4 regions of the Hymenobacter baengnokdamensis genome follow, and region 3 is predicted to be linked to each of the others. Evidence: riboswitches for the same ligand, from Rfam matches in the RefSeq annotation. Region 3 holds a riboswitch; each other region holds the start of a gene.
The links. Region 3 has a riboswitch for S-adenosylmethionine ahead of F6X24_RS05995 (ATP-grasp domain-containing protein). Riboswitches for the same ligand answer to the same signal wherever they lie in the genome.

Region 1 (5,615 bases), 1.0 Mb from region 3:
TGCTGGCGCGTGAGCGACACGCGCACCGAGTGCTTGAGCTCCAGCGCCGCCAGCACCGCCAGAAACGCCTGGTACTGCGGCCGCAGGCCCGAGCCGAAGCCCCCGCCGGTGTACTTCGAAATTACCCGCGCCTCGTCCTTGCTTAGCCCGAAAATCTTGCAGATGTACTGTTGCACGTTCAGCGCGCCCTGCGTCTTATCGTAGATTTTCAGGTGCTTACCCTCGCCCAGCCACTCCACGGTAGTGGCGTACATCTCCATCGGGTTGTGGTGCTGGGTCAGGTGAATGTACTCACCCTCGTGCTGGTGCGGCGCTTTGTTGAACGCACCTTCGGCATCGCCCTTCGGCTTGGGCGGCGGCACAAAGCCATCCTTGCCTTTGGGTGCCGGAAAGCCTTGGGTGCGCTTCGTTTCGAGGTCGGTGTCGTGGGCTACGGCCTCATACTCAATGCGCAGCACCGAAGCCGCGTAGCGGGCCAACTCAAACGTCTCGGCCACTACCAGCGCCACCGGCTGCATATTAAAGAGGATTTCAGGCTCGTGCAGCGGCCGGAAGGGCGAGCCGCCGGGCGCCACATCGTCCTTATAGCTGCGGTCGAACCACGCCAGCGACGGCACATTCTCGTGCGAAAAAATCTGCTTCACGCCAGGGATAGCCAGCACGGGCGCGCTGTCAATTCTAGTGATTTTGCCCTTGGTAATGGGGCTGCTCACCACGTAGCCATACCATTGGTCGGGCACGTTGTACTCGGCAGCGTATTTGGCCGCGCCGGTCACTTTGGCCTTGCCCTCAAAGCGGCTGGTGGGCTTGCCAATATAGTCGGTACCCAGGCGCACAGTGGGCGGGGTGGCAATAGTCTGGCTCATGGGTTTGAATTCTGGAAAGCGTTGTCATTCTGCGAATAGTCCATTTCGGTGGCCTGCTTGAGCGCCCGCACGATGGCGCGCTTAGCCAGCTCGATTTTGAAGGTGTTGGAGCCGTAGCCTTTGGCCTCTTCTACTACCTTGGCGGCCACCTTGCGGAAGGTGTCGGCCGTGGCGGGCTGGCCTTTCAGCATGGCTTCGGCTTCCTTGTCGCGCCAGGGCTTGTGGGCCACGCCGCCCAGGGCTAGCCGGGCTTCTTTGATGGTATTACCATCCAGCTCCAGCGCCGCCGCCACGCTCACCAGCGCGAAAGCATAGCTGGCCCGGTCGCGCAGCTTGAGGTAGGTAAAGTTCTTGGCAAATCCCTGGGCCGGCAGGTCGATGCCGGTAATCAATTCGCCGGGCTTCAGGTTGTTATCCAGCTCGGGCGTATCGCCCGGCAGCCGGTGGAAATCCTCAAACTGGATGGTGCGCTCACCGTCCGGGCCGGCTACCCGCACCACGGCTTCGAGGGCGGCCAGGGCCACGCACATATCGCTGGGATGGGTAGCAATGCAGCTTTCGCTGGTGCCCAGAATGCCGCACACCCGGTTGTAGCCGCCAATAGCCGAGCAGCCGGTGCCGGGCTCGCGCTTGTTGCAGGGCGTGGCGAGGTCGTAGAAATAGTAGCACCGCGTGCGCTGCAACAGGTTGCCGCCATCGGTGGCCATGTTGCGCAGCTGCGGCGTGGCCCCGGCCAGAATGGCCTGGCTCAGCAGCGGGTAGCGGGCCTCTACCTCGGGGTGCCAGGCCGTTTCGGCGTTGGTGGCGAGGGCGCCCAGGCGCAGGCCACCTTCGGGGGTTTGTTCAATTTTGCCCAGCGGCAGTTTGTGCAAGCTGGTGAGGTGGGTGGGGCGGCTCACGTTTTCCTTCATCAGGTCGATGAGGTTGGTGCCGCCGCCCAGGTAGGCCGAGCTTTCGTGGCTGGCCTTATCGCGCACGGCTTCGGCAACGCCCGTGGCTTGGGTGAGGGTGAAACTATTCATAGCGCGTTGATTATTAGCTGACTGAGCTGGAGGTAGTTGGCTGAGCCGGAATCGTGACGAGGCGGCCGTTGTCCACCGTCACGCGGCCATCGTGCAGCACTTCCATCACCGCCGACAGGATATTTGGGTAAGCACCGCAGCGGCAGAGGTTGCCGCTCATCAGCTCGCGCACCTCGGCTTCAGTCTTGGCGCGGCCCTCATTTATAAGACCTTGGGCCGAGCAAATCTGGCCCGGCGTGCAGTAGCCGCACTGAAAGGCGTCGTGGTCGATAAACGCCTGTTGCAAGGGCGAGAGGTTTTCCTCGGTACCCAGCCCTTCAATAGTCTGAATGTCCGCGCCCTGATACACGGTGGCCAGGGCCAGGCACGAGTTAATACGCTTGCCTTCAACGAGAATGGTACAGGCGCCGCACTGGCCGTGGTCGCAGCCTTTCTTGGTGCCGGTGAGGTCCAGGTACTCGCGCAGGGCATCAAGCAGGGTGGTCCAAGGAGCAATTTTAATCGTGTGGTCCTGGCCGTTAACGTGCAGCGTCACGTCCTCGGCGGGCACCACGGCCGGCGGTATGCGGTCCAGCGGCTGTTGGGTGAAAGGTAAACTCATGTACTACTGAGACTAAATGAAACGAGCGATTTAAGCAGTTAAATAATACGGCTTAGCATGGGTTTGCGATGTTTTTAAAAAGTCTAAATAGGCTGGCTGCTATGAGGCTACTACCCTGGCAGGTAGCTTTATTACAAGTGAAAAGGCGAAAAAAAGAAGCTGATGCTTTTTATGAAAACCTGTTTTTTAAGCTGGTTTAGCAGGCTGAGGCTTACGGCTTCTTAGCTGGGCCGCCTACTTGCCCATGTCAGGGCTGCGCCTTTACCTTTGCGGCACGCTCCTTCACCGGAGCCCTTATCAAGAAAGGCGGAGGGACAGGCCCGACGATGCCTTAGCAACCAGTAGCGATACGAAGGTGCTAATTCCTGTTCCGAAACCCGGCCCCGGCCGGTTTCGGAAGCAGATAAGTTATAAGATGCCGGTTGCCGCCGTGGCGGTGCATGCTCTTCTGACTTGTCGGAAGGGCTTTTTTTGGCTCTTCCGGTGAGGAATATCTTGCGTTAGGGACGGGTGAGTAGGCGTGAATAATATTCACAAAATATTATATTAAACATGACCCGTACCGACCTCCACATTGGGCTTTTCGGCTTTGGCGTAGTGGGCCAGGGCCTGCACGCCGTGCTGGCCCGCACGCCCGGCCTGCGCGCCCGCATCGGCCGCATTGCCGTCAGGAGCCGCACCAAGCCGCGCCCGCTGCCCGCCGAGCTGTTCACCTTCGATAAAAACGACCTGCTGGGCGACCCGGCCCTGACGGTAATTGTGGAGCTGATAGACGACGCCGACGAAGCCTATCTGATTGTAAAAGAGGCGCTGCTGCGGGGTAAGGCCGTGGTCACGGCCAATAAGAAGATGCTGGCCGAGCACCTGCCCGAGCTCATTGCCATTCAGCAGCAAACCGGCACGCCCTTGCTCTACGAGGCGGCCGCCTGCGCCAGCCTGCCCGTTATCCGCAACCTGGAGGAATATTATGATACCGATTTGCTGGAATCGGTGGAAGGTATTATCAATGGCTCGACCAACTACATTCTCACGGCTATGCACCGCGACCGGCAGCCCTACGCCGAGGCGCTGGCCCGCGCTCAGGCGCTGGGCTTTGCTGAAAGCAACCCGGCCCTCGACGTAGAGGGGCTCGATGCCCGCAATAAGCTGGTGCTGCTGCTGGCTCACGCCTTTGGGCTGGTGGTGGCCCCTGCCGATTTGCTGGCCGTGGGTATTACGGCTATCAGTGAGCTGGCCACGGCCTATGCCCGCGAGCAGGGACTGATAATCAAGCTGGTAGCGGAGGCGCGGCGCCTGCCGGGCGGCAGACTGGCGGCGGGCGTGCTGCCCACGCTGGTGCGCCCCGGCCACGAGCTGGCGCAGGTGCACGACGAGTTCAACGGTCTCATAACCCAGAGCACATTTGCCGACCGGCAGTTTTTTCTGGGGCGGGGGGCGGGAGCTTTTCCTACCGCTTCGGCCGTGCTCAGCGACTTGTCGGCCCTTACCTATGGCTACCGCTATGGCTACAAGAAAATTCAGCAGAACGCCCACCTCGCCCTCGCGCCCGATGCGGCCGAAGTAGAGGTGCTGGTGACATTCGACGAGGCCAATGCGCCTGCCGAAGCCGACTTCTCGGCCGTGCACGAGCAGTTTCGGTCGGCGCAGCGCGGCAACTACCTAACAGGCACTATCGGCCTTGGGCAGCTGGCGCGGGCGGCGTGGCTGCGCCGGCCGGGCGTGAGCGTGGTGCGGCTGGCCGGGCCGCTGCGGGCTACTATGGCGCCATAGTAGCCCGGTTTAAAGCAGGTTGCAAGTCAGGGTACAGGTTGAGCGCGGCGGGCTGCCGGCTTTTAGCCGGCTGTCCGCTCGTTGGCTGAACAAGCGGTGTGAACGATGAGCGAACAGCCGGCCAAAAGCTGGCAGCCCACTCATACGTTAACCTGAAAGATGCGTTAAACAACTCGAATGAGACTGCCCAGCTTGCGAAGGTGCTAAAAAAGAGGGTTCGCCGGCTGGCTAAGCAGCGGCGAACCCTCCGGTAAGCGTTGAGCCTTGGGTTGCTATTCGGTCTTCACAAACTTCACCGACAGGCGCTGAGCGCCCGGCGCGGCCTGGTACACGAGCAGGTAGTTGCCGGTCGCCAGCTGGCGCACGTCGAGCTGCGTCTGGCTGGTGCCGGGCTGGGCCACTACTGTGCCAACCAGCCGGCCTTCAAAGCTATAGATAGTGAAGCTGCCCGCCGCGCCGGACTGGGCCGGGTGCGTTACCGTGATAGACTGCCCGGCCTGCGCAGGGTTGGGGTACACCTGGAGCAGGTCGCTGGCGCTGGCTTTGTGCGTGCTTAGCACCGTGGCGGCTACCAGGCCATTGAGGTAGTTTTCGAGGTTGGTATAGCCGTTGGCCGCGATAAATGCGCGGTCGGCCGGGTCGTTGGGGTTCAGGCTGTTGGCGGTTTCGTAGGCGTCGGGCATACCATCGTGGTCGGTATCGACGGGGGCCGGGGTATTGCAGTTGAGAATATCCCAGGCGCCTTTCGAGTTGGCGTAGGCTGTGCCGTGCGGGTAGCCGCCCTGCACGTCGATGATACGACCCGTGCGGTCCTTTACTTCCTGAATAATGCGGGTATCCACCGGGTCGCGGGTGGGCAGCGTGCAGCCCGCGCCCGCCAATACCGACGCATAGGCGGCAGCCGCCGTTTGAGTTGGCAGCGCATAGCTCTCAATAGCAAACGGCACCAGCACCTTCGACTGCACAGTATCGGCCATGGTGCCGCCGCTCATGGCTGCGCCATACCAGTTGTGGCTGGTTACGAAAGCCGAGTTATCGACGTAGTTGCCGCTCAGATAATACTTGCCGTAGGGGAGTATCGGGCTGCTGGTTTGCTTATAAGGATTGATAATCATCGAGCGCACCGACACGCCCGAGCTACTGCCGGGGTTGGTATTGGGGCCGTATTTATAATAGTTATTCACTATATTATAATTGCCGCCTTCCCCGCCGTTGGTGGTGTAGCTGCCCCAGTCGTAAATCACGTTGTTGACAAACTCCGCATTTTCCTGGCCTGCCGTGTAGGGCGACAGGTTGCGCGAGCCGTCGAAACGGGGGTTGCGGCCCTGCATGTGCGCCAGCAGGTTGTGGTGAAAG
Region 2 (5,615 bases), 2.2 Mb from region 3:
TCTGGCGGCCGAATTCCCCGGCGTACCATTCTACTCTTCACTCCAAGAATACCTGCAAAGCGGACCCGCCGCCGACGTGCTCACCGTAGCTACGCCCAATGGCCTGCACGCCCCGCAAGCCATTGCCGCCCTCCGGCACGGCCTGCACGTCGTTGTTGAAAAACCCATTGCGCTCCATAAAACGGACGCCGAAAGTATTGTGCATACGGCTTTGCAAACCGGCCGCCTGGTGTTTGGGGTGATGCAAAACCGCTACTCGCCGCCCGCCGCCTGGCTCAAGCAGGTGGTAGGAGAGGGCCGGCTGGGTCAGGTGTTTCTGGTGCAGCTCAACTGCTTCTGGAACCGTGATGCCCGCTATTATCAGGCCGGCGGCTGGAAGGGCACGCAGGCGCTCGATGGAGGCACGCTTTTCACGCAGTTCAGTCACTTCGTAGATTTGCTTTATTGGGTGTTTGGTGATATTACCAACATTTCGGCCCGCTTCCGCGACTTCACGCACCAGGGAATTACCGAGTTTGAGGACAGCGGCCTGGTCACCTTCGACCTTGTGCGCGGCGGCAGCGGCACGCTCAGCTACAGCACCGCCGTGTGGGACCGCAATCTGGAAAGCTCCCTGACGGTGGTAGCCGAGCGCGGGGCGCTGAGAATCGGCGGCCAGTATATGGATAAAGTTGACTATTGCCACTTGCAAGGGTACGCCATGCCCGCGCTGCCGCCGACCAATCCATCCAACGACTATGGCCCGTACCAGGGCTCGGCGGCCAACCACGTGCAGGTGATTGAAAACGTGGTCGCTACCGTGCAAAAGCGCAGCTTTGCCACCACCAACGCGCTCGAAGGCCTGAAAGTGGTGGAAATAATCGAGCGGATTTACGCCCTGCGTTGAAAGAATGTCTATTGCCCAGACTCCTCAAGCTGCTAGTTGGCGCCGGCTGCTGCGCCGCGTGTGGCCCTGGCGGCGCTGGCTGCTGGGTGGGCTGCTGGCCTTATTACTACTGCCTTATGTGGCGCTGTGCCTGTATAGCCAGCCTTATTGGGACGACTACGACTACGCGGCGCTGGCGCGGCGCGTGGGGCAGTGGCCCGCCCAGCGCTACCTGTATATGCATTTCACGGGCCGCTATTTCACCCTGCTGCTCACGCGGCTTAATCCGCTTGCGTATGGCTGGCTGCCTGGGTTTAAGTGGTTGTCTTTGGGCTGGCTGGGTGCTACGCTTGTGGTGCAGGCCCTGGCGCTGCGGGTGTTGGCGCGGCAGCGCCTGAGTTGGCGCGCGGCGGCCGGCTGGTCGGGGGCGCTGGTATTGGCGCAGCTCTACGTGATGCCCAGCCCATACGGGGCATTCTACTGGTTTTCGAGTGCCGTAGTGTATCAGGTGCCGGTTATTCTGGCGATGCTGTTTCCGGTGGCGGCCCTGCAGGCAGGGCGTGCGCCGCATTTCGCCGGGCGGGCCGCCTGGTACGCCGTGGCCGCGCTGGCCCTGCTGGGCATGGTAGGGAGTAACGAGCTGGCGTTGCTGCTGGCGGCCTGGTTTCTGGGCTGGTGCTGCTGGCTTAGCTACCGCCGCGCCAGCTACCCGGCCCTTCGCCGCTGGCTGGGGCTGGCGGCCGTGGCGCTGGCGGGCGCGCTGGTAGTGGTGCTGGCCCCCGGCAATGCTATTCGCTTACAGCACGAAAACCCCGGCCTGGCTATTCCGCTCTACAAGGTTGCCGGCCGGGCTCTGGCCCAAACACTGCTTTTCCTCACCGAGCCCCGGCAACTCACGGCGCTGCTGGTACTGCCCGTATTGCTGGCCCAACCGGCATATCGCTACCGGCACCTGCGCCCCGCCGGCCTGCGGCTGTCGGCAGGTCAGGGCGTGCTGTTTGTGCTCGGGGGGCTAGGGCTGCAAATGCTGTTTCTGAGCTTCACGGCCTGGGGCTACCCGGCCGCTCGCACGCTTAATTTTTTGTGGTTTAGTTTGTTGGCCAGCTGGCTGTTGGTAGGGTGGGCCACGCTGCCGGCCGAAGGGCCGCGCCGGCCTGGCCCGCTGCTGCGCCGCCTGCGGCTCCCGGTGCTGCTCTATGCGGCGCTGCTGGCGGGCGGCGGTACCGAGCGTGCGGCCTGGCGCGAATTACTCGAAAATGCCCCCGCCTGGCAGCGCCAGCAAGCGGCGCGCACGGCGGCTATCGAAGCGGCAAAGCAGGCCGGTGCCCGCGAGGTGAGCGTGGAGCCGTTACGCGGCATTCATCCCCAGAATGTGCTCATTATCGGTGAAACGCTCAGCCCGGATGCCCGCGCCCGCTACAACCAGGACGCCGCCCGGTGGTACGGCCTCGACTCCCTGCGGCTCAGCCGGCCGGGCCTAGAGCCAGCCAATGTGAACCTGCATTAGCCAAACTTGTAGCTACCTTTGCCCTGTCAAGTCTGGCTTACGGCCCTGCTTGTTTTTATACCGAGGCGCTGAGAGATAGGCTCTGCGACGCGCCGGCAACCCCCGCCCCGTGGCGGAACGGTGCCAACCGAACGGCGGCCAAACTATGGTCGCCCCTATAAAAGCCCGTGGCCTTTTCTGTTTTGCGTTCTGGTTCCTGCTGCTCAACTTTTGGCGTATCGCTGTGCGCTGCCCGGCCCATCACAGGCGGTTGTTGTTGTTGAGTAGTGTAAGCGTAAGCTTGTCAAAAAGCCGGTTTTAACTTTTTAGTGGGTTGACTACGACCGGCCGGGCGCGACTGCGTTGCGGCGGGCGGGTCTGTTTAAACGCAAAATATAGATTTTGCGCTATGTTATGATGCTGAAAAAATCTCTGGAGCTGCTGCGGCAGGAAGCCGCCGAATCGGGCACGGGTACGCTGAAGCGCAGTCTGAACGGCGTGAGCCTCATTGCCCTGGGTATCGGGGTTATTATCGGAGCGGGGCTGTTTTCGCTCACCGGCATTGCGGCGGCCAACAACGCGGGGCCGGCCGTTACGCTTTCCTTTATCGTGGCGGCCGTGGGCTGCGCCTTCTCGGCGCTGTGCTACGCCGAGTTTGCCGCGCTGGTGCCCGTGGCGGGCTCGGCCTACACCTATTCCTACGCCACGATGGGCGAATTATTTGCCTGGATTATCGGCTGGGACCTCGTGCTCGAATACTCGGTGGGGGCCGCCACGGTCGCCATCAGCTGGTCGCAATACCTGCTCAAGTTTCTGGGGAAATACGGCCTGCACCTGCCTGCCCAGCTGGTGCTGTCGCCCTTCGAAACGGCTACCCTGGCCAACGGCTCGGTGGTGCACGGCTACGCCAACTTTCCGGCCATGTTTATCGTGCTGGCTATCACGGCTATCGTGGTGCGCGGCACCAAGGGCTCGGCGTGGTTTAATGCGCTGGTAGTGGCGCTGAAGGTGGCGGTGGTGCTGGTTTTTATCGCTTTAGGCTGGAAATACATTGACCCCGCCAACTACCATCCCTACATCCCGGCCAACACCGGCAAGTTTGGCGAGTTTGGTCTGAGCGGCATCTTGCGCGGGGCCGGGGTTATCTTCTTCGTGTTCATTGGGTTCGACATCGTAGCCACCATGGCGCAGGAAACGAAAAATCCGCAGCGCAATATGCCCATCGGCATTATCGGCTCGCTGCTGGTGTGTACCGTCCTGTTTGTGCTGTTCGGACACGTACTCACGGGCCTGGCCAATTACACCGAATTTAAAAACAGCGCCGCGCCCGTGGCCATCGCCATCGACAAAACCCCCTACGCCTGGCTGACTTCAGCCGTGATTCTGGCCATTCTGGTGGGCTACACGTCGGTAATTCTGGTTGATTTGCTGGGGCAGTCGCGGGTATTTTTCTCCATGTCGAAAGATGGGCTGCTGCCGCCCGTCTTCTCGCGGGTGCATCCCACGTTTCGCACGCCCATGCATTCAAGTCTGCTCTTAGGCTTGTTTATCAGCTTGTTTGCGGGCTTTGTTCCTATCTCAGTGGTGGGTGAGATGACGAGTATCGGCACGCTGCTGGCCTTCGTAATGGTGTGCCTGGGCGTCATCATCATGCGCCGCACCAACCCCGATGCCCCGCGCAGCTTCCGCACGCCGTGGGTGCCGCTGGTGCCCCTTCTGGGCATCGCCACCTGCGTGCTCATGATGGTGTCATTACCCTGGGAAACCTGGCTGCGACTAATTGTGTGGCTGGCAATTGGATTGGCCATCTACTACGGCTACGGCCGCAAGCATAGCAAATTGCGCCGGCAAGCCGCCCACAACGAGTAGCCGGCCGCTATTCCGTAAACACTTTTCGGCCTCCCGCGCTTATAAAGAAGCCGCTTCGGTAACTTACCGGAGCGGCTTTTTTGCTACCTATAAAAATGCCGCTGACAGCGCCGCATATCGACCGCATTATTGAGATGGCGTGGGAAGACCGCACGCCTTTTGAGGCAATAGCCGCGCAGTTTGGCCTCGGCGAAGGGGAAGTAATCCGGCTAATGCGCCGGGAGCTGAAGCCGGCTTCCTGGCGTTTGTGGCGGGCCCGCGTGCAAGGCCGGGCAACTAAGCACCGGGCTAAGAGCCTGGTCGATGATGCGCGCTTTAAGTCAAATCTGCAGCGGGTAATTTCGAAAAATAAAATTTCGAAGCGCCCGTAATGGCATGACAGTCAGGCAAGCCCCTCGGTTTCTAAAAAAATAACCTGATTTATAGTAGGTTAAGGTAAGAGGGGGCATGTTTTTTGCCAGAGCGCCAGCATAGCTGCTACTGGTATTTAGTCGGGGTTTTCTCGCCGTGATACGGCCCGGTATTCCATTCTGCTCTCAGGCAGTTAAAAGTCAGGTAGTGTGGCGGCTGGGTTTGCAGCTGACTACCAGCTGCGGCTAGCTGCTGCCCTCGTTCGCTTGGGTGTTTACAAGGCTTCCCCAGTTCGGGCGCAGGTCTATTTATCCTTTTCCGCAGCATCGCGGCCGTTTTATGAGCATCAAAAAACTTCTGACCGGCATCACGGCCTTCGACCACATTTCGGCCGGTGGCCTGCCCTACGGCCGCACCACGCTTATTTCGGGTAGCTCGGGCTGCGGCAAAACGCTATTCGGGGCGCAATTCCTGGCCATGGGTATTCAACTTTTCAACCAGGCGGGGGTATTTGTCACATTCGAAGAGCAGGTCGAGGATATTCGTATCAACCTGCGCACGCTCAACTGGGACATCGACGGGTGGGAGCGCGACGGCAAATGGGTATTTGTCGATGCCTCGCAGAAGGATGACGATACGATGCTGGTGGGCGACTACGACCTCAGTGGCTTTCAGGTGCGTCTGGAATATGCAATTACCAAGTGCAATGCCAAGCGCGTGGTGCTCGACTCTATCGGGAGCGTGTTCACCGAGTTTCAGGAAATGAATACCATTCGGCACGAGTTGTTTAAAGTGACGCTGGAGCTGGGCCGCCTCGATACGACGTCTATTATTACCACCGAGCGCACCGAAGAATACGGCAAAGTATCGCGGCTGGGCGTGGAGGAATTTTTGACCGATAACGTAATCATTCTGCGCAATGTGCTGAGCGACGAAAAACGCCGGCGCACCATCGAAATCCTGAAATTTCGGGGCAGTACGCACGAAAAAGGCGAAAACCTGTTCACCATTCACCCCGAGCAGGCGATTGTGATTATCCCACTG
Region 3 (5,615 bases):
AGAGAGAAGTACAAAGCGGGCTGTTAGTCACAGACTAGCAGCAGTTCTTCTACACGTCGAGTGTAGAGAATCGCAAGCGAGAAGTAAGTAAGAGCACACGGGGGATGCCTAGGGTCTCAGAGGCGAAGAAGGACGCGATAAGCTGCGATAAGCTCGGGGGAGGGGCACATACCCGTTATATCCCGAGATGTCCGAATGGGGCAACCCCACTGGTTGAAGACCAGTGACTCTTCTTTTCGGAGAAGAGGGCAAACGTTGGGAACTGAAACATCTCAGTACCGACAGGAACAGAAAATAACAATGATTCCCCAAGTAGTGGCGAGCGAACGGGGAGGAGCCCAAACCAGGGCGGTTACGGCCGCTCTGGGGTTGTAGGACCACGCCATGTGATTAAATCGAGTTAGCTGAAGTGTGTGGGAAAACACGCCAGAGACGGTGAGAGCCCGGTAAGCGACAATTCTGATTTACGCTAGTGGTATCCTGAGTAGGGCGGGGCCGGAGAAACCCCGTCTGAATCCAGCGGCACCATCCGCTAAGGCTACATACTCCTGAGACACCGATAGTGAACCAGTACCGTGAGGGAAAGGTGAAAAGAACCGCGGATAGCGGAGTGAAAAGAACCTGAAACCGTGTGCTTACAAGCAGTTAGAGGACTTTTGTAGTCTGATAGCGTGCCTTTTGCATAATGAGCCTACGAGTTACTCCTCCCTGGCAAGGTTAAGCGCTTGAAGGCGCGCAGCCGCAGCGAAAGCGAGTCTGAACAGGGCGCGTAGTCAGGGGGGGTAGACGCGAAACCTAGTGAGCTACCCTTGAGCAGGATGAAGGAGCGGTAACACGCTGTGGAGGTCCGAACCAGTTTCCGTTGAAAAGGATTTGGATGACTTGAGGGTAGGGGTGAAAGGCCAATCAAACTAGGAAATAGCTCGTACTCCCCGAAATGTATTGAGGTACAGCGTCGTGGTTAGGTTTGTTGGAGGTAGAGCTACCAATAGGACTAGGGGGTGTCAGAGCCTACCGAATCCTGATGAACTCCGAATGCCAGCAAATTCATACACGGCAGTGAGGCCTGGGGTGCTAAGGTCCCCGGCCGAGAGGGAAAGAACCCAGACCCGCCGCTAAGGTCCCTAAGTTCTAGCTAAGTTGAACAAAGGAGGTCCAGTTGCTTTGACAGCCAGGAGGTTGGCTTGGAAGCAGCCATTCCTTTAAAGAGTGCGTAACAGCTCACTGGTCGAGCGACCGGGCATCGATAATACGCGGGCATCAAGCTAGGCACCGAAGCGCGGGATTTACACTTTGTGTAAGTGGTAGGGGAGCATTCTGGTTGCGGAGAAGCCGTCCTGTCAGGGCATGGTGGAGCGTCCAGAAAAGCACATGTAGGCATGAGTAACGATAAAATAGGTGCGAAACCTATTCGCCGATAGACTAAGGTTTCCAATTCAACGCTAATCGGAATTGGGTTAGGCGGGACCTAAGGGAGAGCCGAGAGGTGTACCCGATGGCAAGCCAGTTGATATTCTGGCCCCCGGACTAGGAAGTGATGCAGGGACGCAGGAATGAAAGCAGCGCGAGCGGACGGAAGTGCTCGTTAAAGCCCGTACCTAATGACAGAGTAGTGAAGTACGCTCAGTTAGGGGAAAGGTGATAGTACCACACGGCCTTCGGGCCACGTGGATAGTCTGCCTAAGGACTGCCAAGAAAAGCTGCTAAACGTTGTATCCTAGCTCGGCCCGTACCGCAAACCGACACAGGTAGTCAAGGAGAGTATCCTGAGGCGCTCGAGTGAATCACGGCCAAGGAACTCGGCAAAATGGTCCTGTAACTTCGGGAGAAGGGACGCTTCCTCTAGTAATAGAGAAGCCGCAGTGAAAAGACCCAAGCGACTGTTTAACAAAAACACATGGCTTTGCTAACGCGTAAGCGGACGTATAAGGCCTGACACCTGCCCGGTGCTGGAAGGTTAAGAGGGGAGCTTAGTCGCAAGGCGAAGGCTTGAATCGAAGCCCCAGTAAACGGCGGCCGTAACTATAACGGTCCTAAGGTAGCGAAATTCCTTGTCGGGTAAGTTCCGACCTGCACGAATGGTGTAACGATTTGGGTGCTGTCTCAGCCGTGAGCTCGGTGAAATTGTAGTCTCGGTGAAGATGCCGAGTACCCGCCACGGGACGGAAAGACCCCGTGCACCTTTACTATAGGTTGCCATTGGTGATGGGTTCAGTATGTGTAGCATAGGCGGGAGGCGTCGAAGCGGGGGCGCTAGCTCTCGTGGAGCCAACGTTGAAATACCGCCCTTACTGTGCCTGTTGCCTAACTCTAGGTTTCTTAGAGAACAGTGGCTGCTGGGTAGTTTGACTGGGGTGGTCGCCTCCAAAAGAGTATCGGAGGCTTTCAAAGGTCCGCTCAGTACGCTTGGTAACCGTACGTAGAGCGCAATAGTAGAAGCGGGCTTGACTGTGAGACTGACTAGTCGAGCAGGGTCGAAAGACGGATATAGTGATCCGGTGGTTCCGCATGGAAGGGCCATCGCTCAAAGGATAAAAGGTACGCCGGGGATAACAGGCTGATCTCCCCCAAGAGCTCATATCGACGGGGAGGTTTGGCACCTCGATGTCGGCTCGTCACGTCCTGGGGCTGGAGAAGGTCCCAAGGGTTCGGCTGTTCGCCGATTAAAGTGGCACGCGAGCTGGGTTCAGAACGTCGTGAGACAGTTCGGTCCCTATCTGTGGTGGGCGTTGGATGATTGAGAGGACCTGACTTTAGTACGAGAGGACCGAGTTGGACCAGCCGCTGGTGCGCCGGTTGTCCCGCCAGGGGCAGCGCCGGGTAGCTACGCTGGGAGCAGATAAGCGCTGAAAGCATCTAAGTGCGAAACTCACCTCCAGATGAGTCATCCCAATGAAAGGTTCGTGGTAGACGACCACGTCAATAGGCCGCAGGTGTAAAGCTGGAAACAGCACAGCTGAGCGGTACTAAGGAACCGAGAACTTACGCTTGGCCCACTCAGTCTTTCTACTTCTTTCTCTTTTCCCTTATGTCAACGGTATTGCTGCCTGTCCCTGAACCCGACAGGCAACGCCAGCAATGGTGGCTTTAGCCCGGGTGTTCACCTCTTCCCATTCCGAACAGAGTCGTTAAGCCCCGGTGCGCCTATGGTACTGCCTTCACCGGTGGGAGAGTCGGTCGCCGCCAACTTTATAACCCAAGCCCTGCTTACCCCGCTTTCCCCAGCGCGTAAGCAGGGCTTTTGCGTGTGTACCCTTTACTACAGCCCGCCCTGGCTACTCCCTACTATTGACGCTAAGGTTGGAATTTGAGGCCTGAATATAGTATAGCGGAAGTGGAGTAGCTGCTGTTGAAGCGGGCTGCCTGCCCTATACATTCACTATGGCTTTGCCCAGCAAGTGAGGCGGGCGAAATGGCCCATATGGAACCGTCGGATACGTAGAGGGCCGATGACAACTATACAGAGAGGCCAGCCACGCGGCCTATAGCCACGCGCTTTCTGCCAGCTACACGGCCTGCTGCCATAGAGCGCTTATGAATGCGCGTTCGTACCTTTGCTGCATCAATTCCTTTTGTCAGAAAGGATTGTTTTTATAACGAGGCGCGGAGAGACAGGCTCGATGAAACGCCGGCAACCTTGGCTTGTGCCAAACGGTGCCAACCGAAGGCTGGCGCACTACGCGCCGGCAGTATAAAAACAACACGCCGTGCGCTCCCTTCTCCCCTACCCCGCCCCGCTTCGCAACTTAGCCCGCCACTCGTGGGGCTGTTGTAGCTGTGGCTATTAAGCAGGCTACGCGACACTGCCGGCCGCCGACTGGTTAAACTGTCGGCACCTTACTCAGACGGATTAATCGCATAATATATTAAATTTAATATATTATAGCTCCGAACCTGGACCTTCCCGGGGCTGTTGCTGCCGTAACCCCGCGCGTGCGCGGCCTATTGGGCTTTTGCTTTGTTCCCTCTCACTTTTTTCTTGGTTATGTCGCTTACTTCCAAGCCGATTGGCATTTATTATGAGCACCCCGAGTGGTTTAAGCCACTGTTTGCGGAGCTGGACCGCCGGGGGTTGCCCTACGAAAAGATTGACGCTGCCCATCATCTGTTTGACCCTACGGAAGCCGAAAGCCCTTACGCGCTCGTTGTGAACCGGATGAGCTCATCGGCTTATCTGCGCGGGCACGGGCAGGGTATTTTTCATACCGCAGGCTTCGCCACGCACCTTGAAGGGCTGGGCGTACGCATCATCAACGGCTCGGTAGCTACCAGCATCGAAACCAACAAGGCCAGGCAGCTGGCGCTGTTTCGGTCGCTGGGCTTGAAATACCCTAACTCGCGGGTAGTAAACCACGCCTCCCGGGTACCTGATGCGGCCCGCGAGCTGCGCTTTCCTATTGTGGTGAAGGTAAATATCGGCGGCAGCGGCGCGGGTATCATTCGCTTCGATACTATTGAGGGCGTCGAGGCTGCTGTAGCAGCAGAGCAGATTGACCTGGGTATTGACCAGACGGCCCTGGTGCAGGAATACGTGACGCCCCGGGGCGGCCATATTCACCGCGTAGAAACGCTGGATGGCAAGTTTCTGTACGCCATGAAGGTGTACACCACCGGCGAGAGCTTCAACCTGTGCCCCGCCGAGATATGCCAGATTCCGGAAGCACCGTCGGCTGATTTCTGCCTGACGGAAGCGCCTAAGAAAGGTATTCAGGTAGAAGCCTTTACGCCACCGGCCGAGGTAATTGCTGCGGTGGAGCGCATTGTGGCTGCTGCCAAAATAGACGTGGGCGGCGTAGAGTACCTGATTGATGACCGCACCGGCGACGTGCTGTTTTATGATATCAACGCCCTGTCGAACTTCGTGGCCGACGCCGTGAACGTAGTGGGCTTCGACCCGTACGCCCGTTTCGTGGACTATCTCGAAACGCAAGTACCGGCCGCCCCGGCCGCCGTATCTGCTCACGCTGAAACCGCCCTGGCTGTCTAGTTATGCGTTATGGTTATTGGATGCCCGTGTTTGGCGGGTGGCTGCGCAACGTCGAAGACGAAAACATGCGCGCCGACTGGGACTATGTGAAAACGCTGGCCCAGCGTAGCGAAGAGCTAGGCTACGACCTTTCGCTCATTGCTGAGCTGAATCTCAACGACATAAAGGGCGAAGAGGCCCCATCGCTGGATGCGTGGAGCACGGCGGCGGCCCTGGCGGCCGTTACCAAAAAGATTGAGCTGATGGTGGCCGTGCGGCCAACCTTTCACTCACCGGCTTTACTGGCCAAGCAGGCCGCCAACATCGACCACATCAGCAATGGACGCCTGTCGCTCAATGTTGTGTCGTCGTGGTGGCAGGATGAGGCCAAAAAGTATGGTGTGCACTTTGAGCAGCACGACGACCGCTACGCCCGTACTGCGGAGTGGCTGCACGTGGTAGATAACCTCTGGAAGCAGGACCACTTCACCTTTGAAGGCAAGTTTTATAAGGTGACGGATTCTATTCTTCAGCCCAAGCCGCTGTCGCGGCCGCGGCCGTTTTTGTACGCGGGGGGCGAATCAGAGGCGGCTAAGAATCTGATTGCCAAGCAGTGCGATGGCTACGTGATGCACGGCGACGACCCCGC
Region 4 (5,615 bases), 100 kb from region 3:
CCTCCTTCCTGTTCGAAGACTTTATGAAGCGCAGCCAGACGCAGGATGACCTCATCAGCAATGGTACGACCGACCGCGTGGCCGGCACCTACAAAACGACCATCAGCGTGCCCGGCGTAGGGCTGTACATGAAATTCTAATCCTGTCATTTTCCTACCCATGACGACTTTATTCCCTCTGCATAAAACTGCCCGGCCGGCGCTGGCGCTACTAGGCCTGGGCCTGGGTCTGGCCGGCTGCCAGTCTAACCTGGACGCAACTGCCCCGGCTGCTTCGGCCGGCCCGCTCGACTTCACGAGCTACGTAGCAATCGGCAACTCGCTCACCTCGGGCTACAGCGACGGTGGCCTCTACAACGAAGTGCAGGCCGTTTCTTACCCGGCTTTGCTGGCTCAGCAGTTTGGCACTACCGGCAAGGGCCCGGCCAACTTCGTGCAGCCCGCCTTTTCGAGCGCCAAAAAAGATGGCTCGGGCTACATTAAGCTGCAAGTGGTAAATGGCGCGCTGGCTCCGGTGGTGCCGTCGGCTGCCAATAGCTACTTAGGTGAGCAAGTAGCTTACACGGGGGCTAACCCTACCTTCCCGTCTGAGCTGGAAGCCTATACCGGCAACCAGCCCGACAACCTGGGAGTGCCCGGTATTTCGGTGCTAAGCGCCAGTGCCAAAGCCTCTACGGTGCCCCTGATAGCCGGGGCTGCTCAGGCCTACGGCACCCTCAATAACTTTTACCAGCGCCTGCTGCCGCCGGCCGACCGGGGCAGCAAGGACTACGTGACGTACATCGGGCAGAAAAATCCGACTTTTTTCACCTGCTGGCTGGGTAATAACGACGTGCTTACCTACGCCACCAATGGCGGCGTGGTAGACCCGGCCAACCCGTTCAGCAACATGACCGATACCACCAGCTTCGGGCGGGGCTACCGCGATATTCTCTCTACCATTACCAAAGCTGGTACGGTGAAGGGTGCGGTGGCGAATATCCCGAACGTGACGAATATTCCGTATTTCACCACGGTGCCGGTTGCCACAGTAATTGCCGGTATCAAGGCCAACCCGGCCCTGCCCAATGCAGCGGGCGCCAGCCTGTACATCACCACGGGCACCGGCACCGTGCGTGAGGCTACCTCGGCCGACCTGTTGACGCTGCCGGCCCAGTCCGTTATTGGTACGCCCAGCACCACTAACCCTTTCCCAGTGGGCGTGGGTTATTCGGCTACGCAGGCCAACCCCCTGCCCAGCAAGTATGTGCTCGATGCTACGGAAGCTGCCGCAGTAGTAGCGCGCACGGCGCAGCTCAACACGATTATTGCTAAAACTGCCCTGCGCTTTAAAGTGCCGGTTGTAGATATGAGCACGTTCTTTACCAGTATTGCCACGCGGGGTATTACGACCAATGCCGTAAACAACTCGGCTGCCTTCGTGACCGGCAACCTTTTCTCCCTCGATGGGGTGCACCCCACGCCCCGCGGCTACGCCGTAGTGGCCAACGAGTGGATTCGGGTAATTAACAATTACTACGGCTCAACTATCCCGAGCCTGGACCCCAACATTTACCGGGGCGTGCTGCTGCCCTAAGTTGTAGCTCCGGTATTGAAGCTGACTGAAAAGCGCCTCCCGAACTGGAGGCGCTTTTTTTAGGGTTGGTAGCTGCTTGGTAGCTTTCCGGTAGCGCGGACTTTTAGTCCGCGAGTTAAAGCAAATCAGGGAGCAATATATAGCCGGGTGCAGCGTCTGGGCGTTGTTGAAAGCGCAGCTCTGGTCGTTCAACGCCGAGACGCAAGGATGCGTCTCTACAGGGCCCTACTTTGCTGTGGGAGGCTTGGGGTACTCGCGGACTGAAAGCCCGCGCTACTGCCCGGCCATGCACGGAGGCCGAAACCGCGCTGGACTACGATAGTCGGCATTTCGCGCCGCGTGCTTATCTTCGTAGTCGCTGCTATCCAGAAAGACCGAGGGACCAGGCCCGATGACGTCTTGGCAACCTACCCCGAGTAGGTGCCAACTCCTGTTCGGCCAGTCACTTAGGCCGGAGAAGATATCAGCCGGAACCTGCGCCGCCCGGCGCGGCTTTCTTTCTGGATAGGAGCTGCTTGCACCTGTTTTGCTTTCAGAAAGAATATGTCCGCCGCTGCCGCTGTTGCCCCAGACTCTACCGCTGTTTCTCCGCTGCCTGCGCTTATGCGCCAGCGCCTGCTCGTGCTGGATGGTGCCATGGGCACCATGATTCAGCGCTACCCGCTCGAAGAAGAAGACTTTCGGGGTGCCCGCTTTGCCGACCATCCGCGCCCGCTGCGCGGCAACAACGACCTGCTGAGCCTGACGCGGCCCGACATTATCCGGGCCATTCATGCCGAATATTTTGAGGCCGGGGCCGATATGGTCGAAACCAACACCTTCTCGGGCACTACCATTGCGCAGGCCGACTACGGCCTGGAGCACATAGTATATGAGCTGAACTACGAGTCGGCGCGCCTGGCCCGCGAGGTGGCCGACGAGTTTACGGCCCGCACACCGGGGCAGCCGCGCTTCGTGGCCGGCGCCATCGGCCCTACCAACCGCACCGCCTCGCTCTCGCCCGATGTGAATCGCCCCGGCTTCCGGGCCGTGACGTTTGACGAGCTGGCTACCGCCTACCTGGAGCAGGCGCGCGGCCTTGTGGAAGGCGGCGTCGATGCGCTGCTCATCGAAACCATCTTCGATACGCTCAACGCCAAGGCCGCGCTCTTCGCGGTGCAGCAGTTTTTCAACGAGGGCGGCCGGGTGGTGCCGGTTATGATTTCGGGCACCATCACCGATGCCTCGGGCCGCACCCTGAGCGGCCAAACGGTGGAGGCTTTTTGGCACAGCATCAAGCACTTGCCTTTGCTGAGCGTGGGCCTCAACTGTGCGCTTGGCGCCGACCAGCTGAAGGGGTACGTGCGCGAGCTGGCCCGCCTGGCCGACGTGCCCGTGTCGGCCTACCCCAACGCGGGCCTGCCCAATGCCTTCGGCGGCTACGACGAGAGCGCCCAGGAATTTGCGGCGCTGGTCGAGGACTACCTCAGGGAAGGCCTGCTCAACGTGGTGGGCGGCTGCTGCGGCACCACGCCCCAGCACATTGCCGAGCTGAAAAAGCTGGCCGCTAAGTACCCGGCGCGGACGGTGGCCTCCGAAAGTGTTGAAGTGTCGGTGGATGGCCTCGTGGATGGGGCGACGCTCAATCCGCATACGTCGCTTAGCCTCGCCGGCCTCGAACCCTTCAACATCACGCCCGAGAGCCTGTTTGTCAACATCGGCGAGCGCTGCAACGTGACGGGCTCGCGGGCGTTTGCGCGGCTCATTCGGGCGGGCGACTACGAGGCGGCGCTGGCCGTGGCCCGCGACCAGGTAGAAAACGGTGCGCAGGTGCTCGACATCAACATGGACGAGGGCATGCTCGACTCGGAGGCCGTGATGACGACCTTCCTGCACCTCATCGCCTCGGAGCCCGACATTGCCCGCCTGCCCATCATGATTGACTCCTCGAAGTGGAGCGTGATTGAGGCCGGGCTGAAGTGCGTGCAGGGCAAGAGTATAGTAAATTCCATATCTTTGAAAGAGGGCGAGGAGCGCTTTCGGCACCACGCCCGGCTGGTGCGCCAGTACGGCGCGGCCGTGGTGGTGATGGCCTTCGACGAAAACGGCCAGGCCGACAGCTACGAGCGGCGCATTGAAATCTGCCAGCGCTCGTATGATATTCTGACCCAGGAAGTAGGCTTCCCGGCCGGGGATATCATCTTCGACCCGAACATCCTGACCGTGGGCACGGGCCTGGAAGAGCACCGCAACTACGCGCTCGACTTTATCGCGGCGGTGAAGTGGATAAAGGCGAACCTGCCCGGCGTGCGCACCAGCGGCGGTGTGAGTAATATCTCCTTCTCGTACCGCGGCAACGACGTGGTGCGCGAGGCCATGCACGCGGCCTTCCTCTACCACGCCATCCGGGCGGGGCTCGATATGGGCATCGTGAACGCCGGCCAGCTGGCGGTGTACGACGAGATTCCGAAAGACTTGCTGGAGCTGTGCGAAGACGTGCTGCTCAACCGTCGGCCCGATGCCACCGAGCGCCTCGTGGACTTTGCCGAAACGGTGAAGCAGAAAGGCAAAGTAGAAGTGGTGGCCGATGCTTGGCGCAGCCTGCCCGTGGCCGAGCGCCTGCAGCACGCCCTGGTGCGCGGCATCACCGAGTTTATCGACCAGGACACCGAGGAGGTGCGCCAGCAGCTGGCCCGCCCGCTCGATGTGATTGAGGGCCCGCTGATGGCCGGCATGAACGTGGTCGGCGACCTGTTCGGAGCCGGCAAGATGTTTTTGCCGCAGGTGGTGAAATCGGCCCGCGTGATGAAAAAAGCCGTGGCCTACCTCGAGCCCTACCTGCTGGCCGACAAGCGCGGCCAGGAGCGCCAGACGGCCGGTAAAATCCTGCTGGCCACCGTGAAAGGCGACGTGCATGACATCGGTAAGAACATCGTGGGCGTGGTGCTGGCCTGCAACAACTTCGACATCGTGGACCTGGGCGTGATGGTGCCGCTGGAGCGCATTCTGGACGAAGCCCAGAAGCAGGGGGCCGACATTATCGGCCTGAGCGGCCTCATCACGCCCTCGCTCGATGAGATGGTGTACGTGGCCCGCGAGATGGAAAAGCGCCGGCTGCAAGTGCCGCTGCTCATCGGCGGGGCCACGACCTCGCGCCTGCACACGGCCGTGAAGATTGCGCCCGCTTACTCGGGCTCAGCGGTTTACGTAAACGATGCCTCGCGCTCAGTAGGTGTGGCGGCCAGCCTGCTCGGCTCGGGCAAAGCGGCCTATACCCAGACCATCCGCGACGAGTACCAGGCTCTGCGCGAAGACCACGCCAGCCGCCAGCGCGAGAAAAGCTACCTCAGCATCGAAGCCGCCCGCCAAAACGGCTTCCGGGCCGACTGGGAAACGGCGCCCATCACCCGGCCCAGCTTCCTGGGTACGCAGGTGCTGGATAACTACCCGCTCGACGAGCTGGCCCGCTACATCGACTGGACGCCCTTCTTCCATACCTGGGAGCTGAAGGGCCGCTACCCGCGCATTCTGGACGATGAGAACCTGGGCGAGGCCGCCCGCCGCCTCTTCGACGATGCCCAGAAGATGCTGGCCGAAGTCATTGCCAACAAGAGCCTCACGGCCCGCGCCGTGCTGGGCTTCTGGCCCGCCAACACCGTCGATTACGATACCATCGAGGTGTACGAGGACGATACCCGCCAGCAGGTGCGCGACGAGTTCTTTACCCTGCGCCAGCAGGGCGAAAAGGCGCCCGGCGTGCATAATATAGCATTTTCTGATTATTTAGCCCCGAAAGAAACCGGCCGGGCCGACTACCTCGGCGGCTTTGCCGTAACGGCCGGCCTGGGCATCGAGAAGCTGATTGAGCAGTACGAGGCCGACCACGACGACTACTCCAGCATCATGATAAAGGCCCTGGCCGACCGCCTGGCCGAAGCCTTTGCCGAGCGCCTGCATCAGCGCGTGCGGGAAGAGTTCTGGGGGTATTCGCCCAATGAGAACCTGAGCGGCGAGGCGCTGATTAAGGAGGAGTACCGGGGCATCCGGCCGGCGCCCGGCTA

Region 1: another riboswitch for S-adenosylmethionine. It lies ahead of F6X24_RS10355 (homoserine dehydrogenase); the one in region 3 lies ahead of F6X24_RS05995 (ATP-grasp domain-containing protein).
Region 2: another riboswitch for S-adenosylmethionine. It lies ahead of F6X24_RS15320 (amino acid permease); the one in region 3 lies ahead of F6X24_RS05995 (ATP-grasp domain-containing protein).
Region 4: another riboswitch for S-adenosylmethionine. It lies ahead of metH (methionine synthase); the one in region 3 lies ahead of F6X24_RS05995 (ATP-grasp domain-containing protein).

The regions. Positions count from the first base shown of each region.
Region 1 covers NZ_CP044285.1:2,429,510-2,435,124, forward strand. Annotated here, with positions in the region: gene F6X24_RS10340 (xanthine dehydrogenase family protein molybdopterin-binding subunit) at 1-866, opposite strand, end outside; gene F6X24_RS10345 (FAD binding domain-containing protein) at 863-1,888, opposite strand; gene F6X24_RS10350 ((2Fe-2S)-binding protein) at 1,902-2,489, opposite strand; SAM riboswitch class I at 2,781-2,899, shown strand; gene F6X24_RS10355 (homoserine dehydrogenase) at 3,042-4,259, shown strand; gene F6X24_RS10360 (T9SS type A sorting domain-containing protein) at 4,532-5,615, opposite strand, start outside.
Region 2 covers NZ_CP044285.1:3,572,455-3,578,069, reverse strand. Annotated here, with positions in the region: gene F6X24_RS15330 (Gfo/Idh/MocA family protein) at 1-886, shown strand, start outside; gene F6X24_RS15325 (DUF6056 family protein) at 891-2,372, shown strand; SAM riboswitch class I at 2,425-2,536, shown strand; gene F6X24_RS15320 (amino acid permease) at 2,769-4,220, shown strand; gene F6X24_RS15315 (TIGR03643 family protein) at 4,316-4,591, shown strand; gene kaiC (circadian clock protein KaiC) at 4,911-5,615, shown strand, end outside.
Region 3 covers NZ_CP044285.1:1,419,867-1,425,481, reverse strand. Annotated here, with positions in the region: rRNA gene F6X24_RS06005 (23S ribosomal RNA) at 77-2,990, shown strand; rRNA gene rrf (5S ribosomal RNA) at 3,078-3,189, shown strand; SAM riboswitch class I at 3,589-3,698, shown strand; gene F6X24_RS05995 (ATP-grasp domain-containing protein) at 3,986-4,987, shown strand; gene F6X24_RS05990 (LLM class flavin-dependent oxidoreductase) at 4,990-5,615, shown strand, end outside.
Region 4 covers NZ_CP044285.1:1,318,104-1,323,718, forward strand. Annotated here, with positions in the region: gene F6X24_RS05615 (OmpP1/FadL family transporter) at 1-140, shown strand, start outside; gene F6X24_RS05620 (SGNH/GDSL hydrolase family protein) at 160-1,575, shown strand; SAM riboswitch class I at 1,934-2,042, shown strand; gene metH (methionine synthase) at 2,119-5,615, shown strand, end outside.